4 regions of the Kitasatospora sp. NPDC048239 genome follow, and region 3 is predicted to be linked to each of the others. Evidence: riboswitches for the same ligand, from Rfam matches in the RefSeq annotation. Region 3 holds a riboswitch; each other region holds the start of a gene.

Region 1 (2,191 bases), on a different contig from region 3:
GGCCGTTGTTGGACCAGAACAGCAGGTCGCCCGGCTTGAGGCTGTCCAGCGAGACGTGGGTGCTGGCGGCGGCCTGGTCGGCGGCGACCCGCGGGACGGAGATGCCCGCGGCGCGCAGCGCGGCCTGGGTCAGGCCGGAGCAGTCCCAGCCGCCGTTGCCGGTGCCGCCGTAGACGTACGCCTGGCCGACCTTCGACTGGGCGAAGGAGACGGCGGCGGCCATGCTGCCGGTGGCGGCCTGGGCCGGGGCCGGGGTCTCGGCCTGGGCGGCGGGCTTGGCGGCCGGGGCCTGGGTCTGTGCGGCCGGCTTGGCGGCGGTGGAGCCGGCGGCCTGGTCCGAGGTCGAGGAGGAGCGGTTGAACCAGTCGAAGTTCTTGCCGGACTCCTCGGACTGCTGGGCCTGGCCGCGGTCGCGCAGGGCCAGGTGCTGGCCCGGGTAGATGACGTGCGGGCCGTCGGCCAGGACGTCGCGGTTCAGCTCGTAGAGCCGCTCCCAGCCGCCCTGGACGTTGTTCTTGTCGGCGATCGCGGAGAGCCAGTCACCGGCGATGACGGTGTACTCGGCGGACTTCGCCTGGCCGTCCTGCTGGCGGTACTGCTGCCAGTTCTGGCCGCCCTTGGCGGAGTCGGAGGCGGCCGGCTTGGCGGCGTCCGCGGGGGCCTGGGCCGCGGGCTTGGCGGCGGGCGCCGGGGTGGTCGGCTTGGCGGCGGGCTTGGCGGCCGGGGCGGGGGTCTGCGCGGCCGGCTTGGCGGCGGTCGCACCGGCCGAGGTGTCGACGGCGGCCGGGGTGCCGCCCTTGGTCAGGCCGGCCTGGACGGAGCAGACCGGCCAGGCGCCGGGACCCTGCGAGGCGAGCACCTTCTCGGCGATCGAGATCTGCTGGTCCTTGGTGGCCTGGTTGGCCTGCGCCGCGAAGGCGGTGCCGCCGAAGGCGGCCCAGGTGCTGGAGGTGAACTGGAGGCCGCCGTAGAAGCCGTTGCCGGTGTTGATGCTCCAGTTGCCGCCGCTCTCGCACTGGGCGACCTTGTCCCAGGTCGCGACGGAGGCGGCGGAGGCGGTGCCGGAGGTGAGGCAGGGAATCGTGAGGCCGATCCCGACGACGCCGAGGGTGGCGATCGCGCGGCGGGTACGGCTGGACAGGCTGGTGCCGTTGCTGGGCAGCATGGTGACGCGGTCCTCTCCCACGCCTGCGAGGTGAGCTGTCGGATTCGGGCTGGAGTTGCCCGGCCGCGCTGTGGACGCGGCTTCACCCCTAGCCCTGGACCGGTACGGGACCGGTCTAGGGCGACTTACCTGTGGGTCCCCCGCTCCTGCCGTGGTGCGTTCTGCGCTGCCAGCGCAACCGACGGCAGGACTCGGCGTTGCGGATGAGCTGGGTCCGTGTGGCCACGAACGGGGAGCACGTTAAGCAGACTTAAGTTCAAACCGCAAACATGTGTGATGGTCGTCACAGTGTGCCGGCCTGACCTTTTGCGCCTGTCCATCATGATCAGAAATGACCGTTTTCGAGCAACGCCCTTGCGGATGAGCGCAACTGCCTATGCTTCAGAGCGTCGCAACCGACGCAGCCGTCTGGGGGGAGGGCTACGCAACGATGGCCATGGACGAGGACCCGCGCGCCGAACGGCCGACCGTCAGGGCGCGCGGAGCGCACCGCCGGGCAAAACGCCACAGTCCGGACATTCCGTCGGCGGCGGCCCGAACTCCCGTACCGCGCCGGACGATGCTGCGCTGGCTCGCCGTCGGCACGGTGTTCTCCGCGATCGCCGGCGAGGAGGTGGTGCGCCGCTCGCTGACCGGGCCGACGCAGCCGGTCGCCGCCACCGGGGCCCCGGCCGCCGGGGAGGCGCCCGGCGGACACCGGCACGGCGGGCCCGCCACCGCCGACCCGTCCGACCCGTCCGCCGGACCGCCCGAGGACGGCGGCGACGGCACCGCCGCCGCCCAGGCGCCGCCCGAGCAGCCCGCCGCCGCACCCACCGTCGACCAGGGCGGCCGCCGCTGGTCGGATCCGGCCGGCTGGGGCGGCGCCGTCCCCGGCCCGGGGAGCGCCGTCCGGATCACCGACCGGGTGCTGCTGGACACCGACGCCACCGTCGCCTCCCTGCTGGTCGAACCGACCGGAGCGCTGACCTTCGCCGCCGACCGCACGCTCACCCTCGCCTCGGCCGGCAACGTCGAGATCCGCGG
Region 2 (2,191 bases), on a different contig from region 3:
CGAGGCCGGACCAGAGGCCGACCGCGGCCGAGCGGTCGTCCGGATGGAAGACGGCCTGAAGCATCGCCAGCGAGCCGGGGGTGAGCAGCGCTCCGCCGATGCCCTGGACGGCCCGGGCGGCGATCAGCACCCCGATGGTGGGCGCGGCGGCGCAGGCCGCGGAGGCGAGCGCGAACCAGACCACGCCGAGCAGGAAGACCCGGCGCCGCCCGTAGCGGTCGCCGAGCGCTCCGCCGAGCAGGATCAGCCCGGCCAGGGTGAGCAGATAGGCGTTGAGGGTCCACTGCAGGGCGGCGAGCGGAGCACCGAGATCGGTGCCGATCCGGGGCAGGGCGACGTTCACCACCGTGCCGTCGAGCATCGCCATGCTGGAGCCGAGCACGGTCGCCAGTAGTACCCAGCGGCCCTGCGCGGTGCCCAGGCGCAGGGTGCCGGCCTCGGAGGTGGCCACGGCCTGATCGTGCGCCCCCGGGGGTCGACGTGACAAGGGTCACCGGCGGTGTGTCGGTGGATGGCTTTCCGTACTTGATCGCATGCGCACCGGTCATGAAATGGGCGGAGCGTGGTCGAACGATCGCGCGCGGTCAATGGATTGTGTGCGCACCGCGTAGCCGATCATTCGGAGCGTCACGGCGCCCCGGGCTTTTGTTGCGGGTTCAAGAGATCGACATTGCTTCACCCGGACGGATGGGTTTTAGTTCAGCGACCGCCCGGCATTAGCCCGGGTGGCCACCGGGTGGAACGCCTAGTCCTGCCGCTGCCCGGTGGTACGAACTGAACTCTGTTCGGCAGGAGCGGGGGACCCAAAGGTAAGTCGCCGGACCGGAATTCACGGTCCGGCTTGGGGTGAAGCCGCGTATGCGGCCGGGCAACTCCAGCCCGAACCCGACAGCTCACCTCGCAGGCGTCGGAGAGGAAATACCCCATGCCCGCACAGGCTCGTCGTATCGCCCTGCCCCGCGCCGCCCGCATCGGTATCGCCACTGCCGTCACCGGCGCCGCGTTCGCCCTCCCGCTGGTGACCACCATCAGCGCCCAGGCCCACACCGCCCCGGCCGCCAAGGCCGGGCAGACCAGCACCTGGACCGGCGCCACCAGCGTCGACGCCACCCCGGCCGCGGCTCCCGCCGCCGCCGAGCAGGCCGCCCCGGCCGCTGCTCCGGCCGCCGCCCCGGTCGACCAGAGCTACAAGGTCGTCGGCGGGGACACCCTGTCGAAGATCGCCGCCGCCAAGAACGTCGAGGGCGGCTGGCAGGCGCTCTACGACCACAACCGCTCGGTCATCGGCGGCAACCCGAACCTGATCTTCCCGGGTCAGCAGCTCGCGCTGGCCGCCAAGGCCGCTGCCGCTCCGGCCGCCGCCGAGGCCGCCAAGCCGGCCGCCCCCGCCGCGAAGCCGCAGGCCTCGCAGGACTCGGTCAAGCCGGCCGCGAAGCCCGCCGCCCCGAAGCCGGTCCAGGCTGCCAAGCCGGCCCAGGCCCCGGCCACCAAGCCGGCCGCCCCCGCCGCGAAGCCGGCCGCCCCGGCCGCCACCCCGGCCCCGGCCGCCGTCGCCAGCACCTCGGGCTACGTCTCCCCGGTCGCCAACCCGAAGCTCGGCACCGCCTACGGCGTGGCCGGCTCGATGTGGGCCTCCGGCCACCACACCGGCGCCGACTTCGTCGCCTCCACCGGTACCCCGCTGCGCGCCATCGCGGCCGGCACCGTGGTGAAGGCCGGCAACGGCGGCGCCTACGGCAACGAGGTCGAGATCAAGCTCGCCGACGGCAAGTACGCCCAGTACGCGCACCTGTCCTCGATCGGCGTCTCGGTCGGCCAGACCGTGACCGCGGGTCAGCAGATCGGCCTGTCGGGCGCGACCGGCAACGTGACCGGCCCGCACCTGCACTTCGAGATCCGCACCGGCTCGGAGTACGGCTCCGACATCGACCCGATCGCCTACCTGCGCGCCCACGGCGTCAGCATCTGATCGGTCGTCTCCACTGGCCGGTCGGCTGCGACCGGTCGGCTCTGATCGGCCGCTTTCGAGCGGCCCTCGGACCACCGCTGGACGCGGGGCGAACGACCTCCGGGATGGTCATGTCGGGTGACCGCTCGACCGGGGGATCGCCGCACCACCAGCGGCACCACGGGCGCGGGACACGCCCAGGCCGGCCCGGTTCGCGAACCTCCTTCGCGAGCCGGGCCGGCC
Region 3 (2,191 bases):
GCTCCAGCCAGGCCGAGGCGCTCAAGGGGCTGCAGGACCAGCAGCGCCGCCTGGACCAGCAGAAGACCGAGGCCGCGGCCGTCCTCGCCTCCCTGGACAACACCACCAAGGAGCTGAACCAGGCCAAGGCGGACGTCAACCAGAAGCTCAGGGACGCCCAGGCGCTGCTGAACTCGCTCAGCGCCGCCGACCGGGCCGCCCTCAAGGCCGCCCAGCAGCAGACCGACCGCGCCTCGCGCGACGCGGCCCGGGCCGACCTCGGCACCCTGCCGCAGGCCTCCGGGTTCGCCGGCGCGGCCGTCACCAACGCGATGAGCAAGCAGGGTTCGCCGTACGGCTGGGGCGACGTCGGCCCGAACACCTTCGACTGCTCCGGGCTGATGGTCTGGGCGTACGGGAAGGCCGGCGTCTCGCTGCCGCGCACCTCGCAGGCGCAGGCCAACTACGGCTCGCGGGTGCCCTCGCTGGCCGAGGCCCAGCCGGGCGACCTCATCATCTACCGCGACGACCGCAGCCACGTCGGGATGTACATCGGCAACGGCATGGTGGTGCACGCGCCGCACACCGGTGACGTGGTCAAGGTGATGAAGGCCGACGCGATGAAGATCAACGCGATCCGCCGGGTCTGACGATCCTTCGGGCATTGCAGGGCCAATGCCCTGCAATGCCTTCAATTCGGACATTTACTGACGGACCGACACGCCCACTCCCATGTCGGGCTCCTGTGATGTGGAACACGCCATCGACGGGGCCGGTCGACCACATGGTGAGAATCGATCAGCTCCGCGTATGCCGGCGATCACGCCCGGTCATATTCACAAATGAACTTGGGACTTGTTCCGTCTTTTTTCTGACAAGGATTTGAACGGATCACGGTTCTGTCACTAGGGTCGGGATTCGAACCACCGCACAGTCGATCACCCACTCAGGGTGGCGGCGGGGGTTACCGCCGAGTTCGTGAAGCAGCGGGGCAGGTCTTCTGCCCGACGGGGAGCCCAGTAGTCGGGGGCGCTGTGGACCGGAGCCGGGGAACCACACGTTCCTCCGGGGTGAATCGGCGCCAGGTCGACCGGTGGAACGGTCGGTGAGGCGTCGTAGGGCACGCTTCCAGCCCGAACCCGTCAGCTCACCCGGTAGGCGGATGTAGGAAGAAGGAGTCCGCCTTCGTGGCGTCCCATCGTCGTCCCAAGCCCGCCGGCCGCGCCCGCGTCTCGATCCTGACCGCCGCCGCCGCCGCGGCCGTCGCCCTCTCCGCGCAGTCCGGTGCCCACGCCGACCCGACGCCGACCAAGGACCAGGTCAAGGAGCAGGTCGACCAGCTCAACGACCAGGCCGAGGTCGCCACCGAGAAGTACAACGGTGCGCAGGCCAAGCAGCAGGAGCTGCAGAAGCAGGTCGGCGAGCTCCAGGACAAGGTGGCGCGTCAGCAGGCCTCGGTGACCGAGGCCCAGGGCGGCCTCGCCGAGCTCGCGGGCGAGCAGTACCGCAACGGCGGCATATCGCCGACCGTCCAGCTGATGCTCTCGACCAGCCCGGACAACTTCCTCAACCAGGCCGGCGCGCTGACCCAGGCCAGCAGCACCCAGTCCGGTGCGCTGAAGGACCTGCAGGAGCAGCAGCGCAGGCTCGACCAGGACCGCAACGAGGCTCAGGGCAAGCTCGGCGAGCTCGAGGCCACCACCCAGCAGCTGAAGGCGTCCAAGGAGGACGTCCAGGCGAAGCTGGCCAAGGCCCAGGACCTGCTCAACACGCTGACCGAGCAGGAGCGCGAGGCGCTGCGCCAGGCCGAGATCAAGGCCGCCGCCGACGCGAAGGCCAAGGCGGACGCCGCCAAGGCCGAGGCGAAGGCGAAGGCGGACGCCGAGCGGGCCTCCCGCGACAGCGCCCCCCGCAGCGACATCGGCGCGCCGTCCGCGCCGGCCTCCCCGGTGGCCAAGCCCGCCGCGCCGGCCAAGCCGGCCGCGCCCGCCGCCAACAGCTCGCGCGCCGCCGCCGCGATCGCCGCCGCCGAGAGCAAGCTCGGTGCCCCGTACGTGTACGGCGCCGCCGGTCCGAGCTCCTTCGACTGCTCGGGCCTAACCAGCTGGGCGTACGCCCAGGCGGACGTGTCGCTGCCGCGCACCTCGCAGGCGCAGGCCAGCGCCGGCACCCGGATCGGCTCGAACATCGCCGACGCCCAGCCGGGCGACCT
Region 4 (2,191 bases), on a different contig from region 3:
GGCGCAGCTACCGCAACCTGGCGGCGCTGAACGCACTGGGCCGCCCGATGCCGGACGAGCTCGCCGGGGACTTCGGCGCGTTCGAGGAGGCCGCGGTCGAGGTGGCGCTGGAGCTGTCGGGCGAGTGGACGGTGCCGGGGCTGGCGCAGCTGCTGGTGACGGAGTACCCGGAGCTGGCGCCGGAGCCGGGGCAGGAGGAGATCGACGCCTACCTGGCGCGGCTGCCCCAGGAGTAGCGCGGCCGCCCCCAGGGGTAGCGCGAGGCGCCCCGGTCCGCAGTGGACCGGGGCGCCTTCGACCTTGGGCCCTAGGGCTTGGGGCCCTGCGTCAGGGCGTGATGCCGCGCTGCTCGAACCAGGTCTCCGGGTCGACCGGGGCGCCGCCGCCGGGGCGGACCTCCAGGTGCAGGTGCGGGCCGGTCACGTTGCCGGTGGCACCGACCTTGCCGATCTGCTGGTTGGGGACGACCTTGCCGGAGCCCTTGATGATCGAGGAGAGGTGGCAGTACCAGATCTCGGTGCCGTCGGGCAGCGTCTCGACGATCCGGTAGCCGTACGAGCCGGACCAGCCGGCCGAGGTGATGGTGCCCTGGCCGACCGCGTACACCGGGGTGCCGGTGTCGGCGGCGAAGTCCAGGCCGGTGTGCAGGTGGGCCCAGTAGGAGGCGCTCTGGCCGTAGTGGGCGGAGAGGTTGTAGTCGCGCACCGGCAGGTTGACGGCGGCGAGCTTGGCCTTCTCGGCGGCCTCGGCGGCGAGCCTGGCCTCCACCTGCTGGGCGGCGCGCTTGGCCTCCGCCTCCTTGGCGGCCTGCAGGCGGGCGGTCTCGTCGGCGGCGGTGCGCTGGCTGTCGGCCTGCTGCTGGATGCGGGCGGCGAGCGCGAGGCCCGGGTCCGCGGAGAGCGCGACCGGCGCCTCGTCCGGGGTCTCGATGGCGGGCGCGGCGGCCGGGGTGGCGGAGGCGAAGCCGGTGGCACCGAGGGTGGCGGCGACGGCGGTGACGCCGAGCAGCGGCGCGGTCCCGCGGGTCTGGCGGGGCATCCGGTGCCGGTTGGTGTCGGCGGGCTGCGGGGCCTGCTCGTCGGCCGGGCCGCCGTATCCGCCGCCGTGGGCGGGCGGCCAGGGGTGGTCGAGCAGTTGGGTGCCCGAGCCGGAGCCGGGCAGGTGTGCCGGAGAGTGCGTCGACGCCACGGAGGCGCGCTCCTTTCCTTCCTTCGCGCCTACCGGGTTAGCTGACGGGTTCGGAGCAGGAAGGTCTCCTACGGCCGGGCCTGGGCCTGGCCGATTCACCCCAAGGAACGTGGTTCCCCGGCTCCCTGACCTGCCCGGAGGCGGGTCGTCGGGATTAGGCGACGGCGCACGGTGCCGTTTGGGTACGGCGTTGCCGACCGCGCTGCGTTATCAAACGTTAATCCTAGGAGCCCCTGATTCCAAGCCATCCGGGTGGGACGACCTGAGACCGCCCGGGCAGTACGTGACCTGATGGGCGATTTGTGAGGCTTGAGCACAACTGACACTACCGAACGTGATGAGACGTCAACGAACGGACGCCGGGTTGAGTACTTCTACTCATGTGCGGCCCGCCCCGGCGCCGCCATCCTGGCGCCATGAACGCACCCGTGCAGTCGCGCACCACGTCCGCGTACTACATCCAGGCCGTCCTGTCCTTCGCCCTGTCCGGCGTCGCCCTCGCGATCGGGATCGCCTACCTCCCGGTCGACGCCTGGACGCGGGCCTTCCTCGGGCTGGGCCTGCTCTACACCGTCACCTCCTCGTTCACCCTGGCCAAGGTGATCCGGGACCGGCAGGAGACCAACGAGATCGTCACCCGGGTGGACCAGGCCCGGCTGGAGAAGCTGCTCAGCGAGCACGACCCGTTCAAGGTGGAGGGAGTCTGAGCCGCCCGGGGCCGACCGGGGCGGAGCCGCACCCGGCGCGCCCGAAAGACTCCGCGGTCGATAGCTTGACGGCTAAGGCTATTAGCCTTAGCTTTGTGGCTATCGGCGGAACCCGCCGATGACGTGCACGGCGGACCGAGGAGGCCCACGATGACCGGCTCCAGCACCCCCACCACGCAGTTCCTCGACGTTCCCGGCGGCCGGCTGGCGTACGACGACACCGTGCAGGGCGACGGAGCCCCGGTCGTCCTCCTGCCGGGGATGCTCGACAGCCGGACCGCGTACCGGCACCTGCA

What was found. Region 3 has a riboswitch for cyclic di-AMP ahead of ACGFZP_RS02100 (NlpC/P60 family protein). Riboswitches for the same ligand answer to the same signal wherever they lie in the genome.
Region 1: another riboswitch for cyclic di-AMP. It lies ahead of ACGFZP_RS11425 (transglycosylase family protein); the one in region 3 lies ahead of ACGFZP_RS02100 (NlpC/P60 family protein).
Region 2: another riboswitch for cyclic di-AMP. It lies ahead of ACGFZP_RS34170 (peptidoglycan DD-metalloendopeptidase family protein); the one in region 3 lies ahead of ACGFZP_RS02100 (NlpC/P60 family protein).
Region 4: another riboswitch for cyclic di-AMP. It lies ahead of ACGFZP_RS07880 (M23 family metallopeptidase); the one in region 3 lies ahead of ACGFZP_RS02100 (NlpC/P60 family protein).

The regions. Positions count from the first base shown of each region.
Region 1 is NZ_JBICZP010000004.1:17,269-19,459, reverse strand. Features, by position in the region: gene ACGFZP_RS11425 (transglycosylase family protein) at 1-1,186, opposite strand, end outside; cyclic di-AMP (ydaO/yuaA leader) riboswitch at 1,173-1,372, opposite strand; gene ACGFZP_RS11420 (hypothetical protein) at 1,725-2,191, shown strand, end outside.
Region 2 is NZ_JBICZP010000018.1:136,103-138,293, reverse strand. Features, by position in the region: gene ACGFZP_RS34175 (MFS transporter) at 1-451, opposite strand, end outside; cyclic di-AMP (ydaO/yuaA leader) riboswitch at 763-922, shown strand; gene ACGFZP_RS34170 (peptidoglycan DD-metalloendopeptidase family protein) at 926-1,969, shown strand.
Region 3 is NZ_JBICZP010000001.1:475,721-477,911, forward strand. Features, by position in the region: gene ACGFZP_RS02095 (NlpC/P60 family protein) at 1-629, shown strand, start outside; cyclic di-AMP (ydaO/yuaA leader) riboswitch at 1,000-1,156, shown strand; gene ACGFZP_RS02100 (NlpC/P60 family protein) at 1,167-2,191, shown strand, end outside.
Region 4 is NZ_JBICZP010000003.1:24,882-27,072, forward strand. Features, by position in the region: gene ACGFZP_RS07875 (hypothetical protein) at 1-236, shown strand, start outside; gene ACGFZP_RS07880 (M23 family metallopeptidase) at 328-1,188, opposite strand; cyclic di-AMP (ydaO/yuaA leader) riboswitch at 1,201-1,359, opposite strand; gene ACGFZP_RS07885 (YiaA/YiaB family inner membrane protein) at 1,605-1,895, shown strand; gene ACGFZP_RS07890 (alpha/beta fold hydrolase) at 2,046-2,191, shown strand, end outside.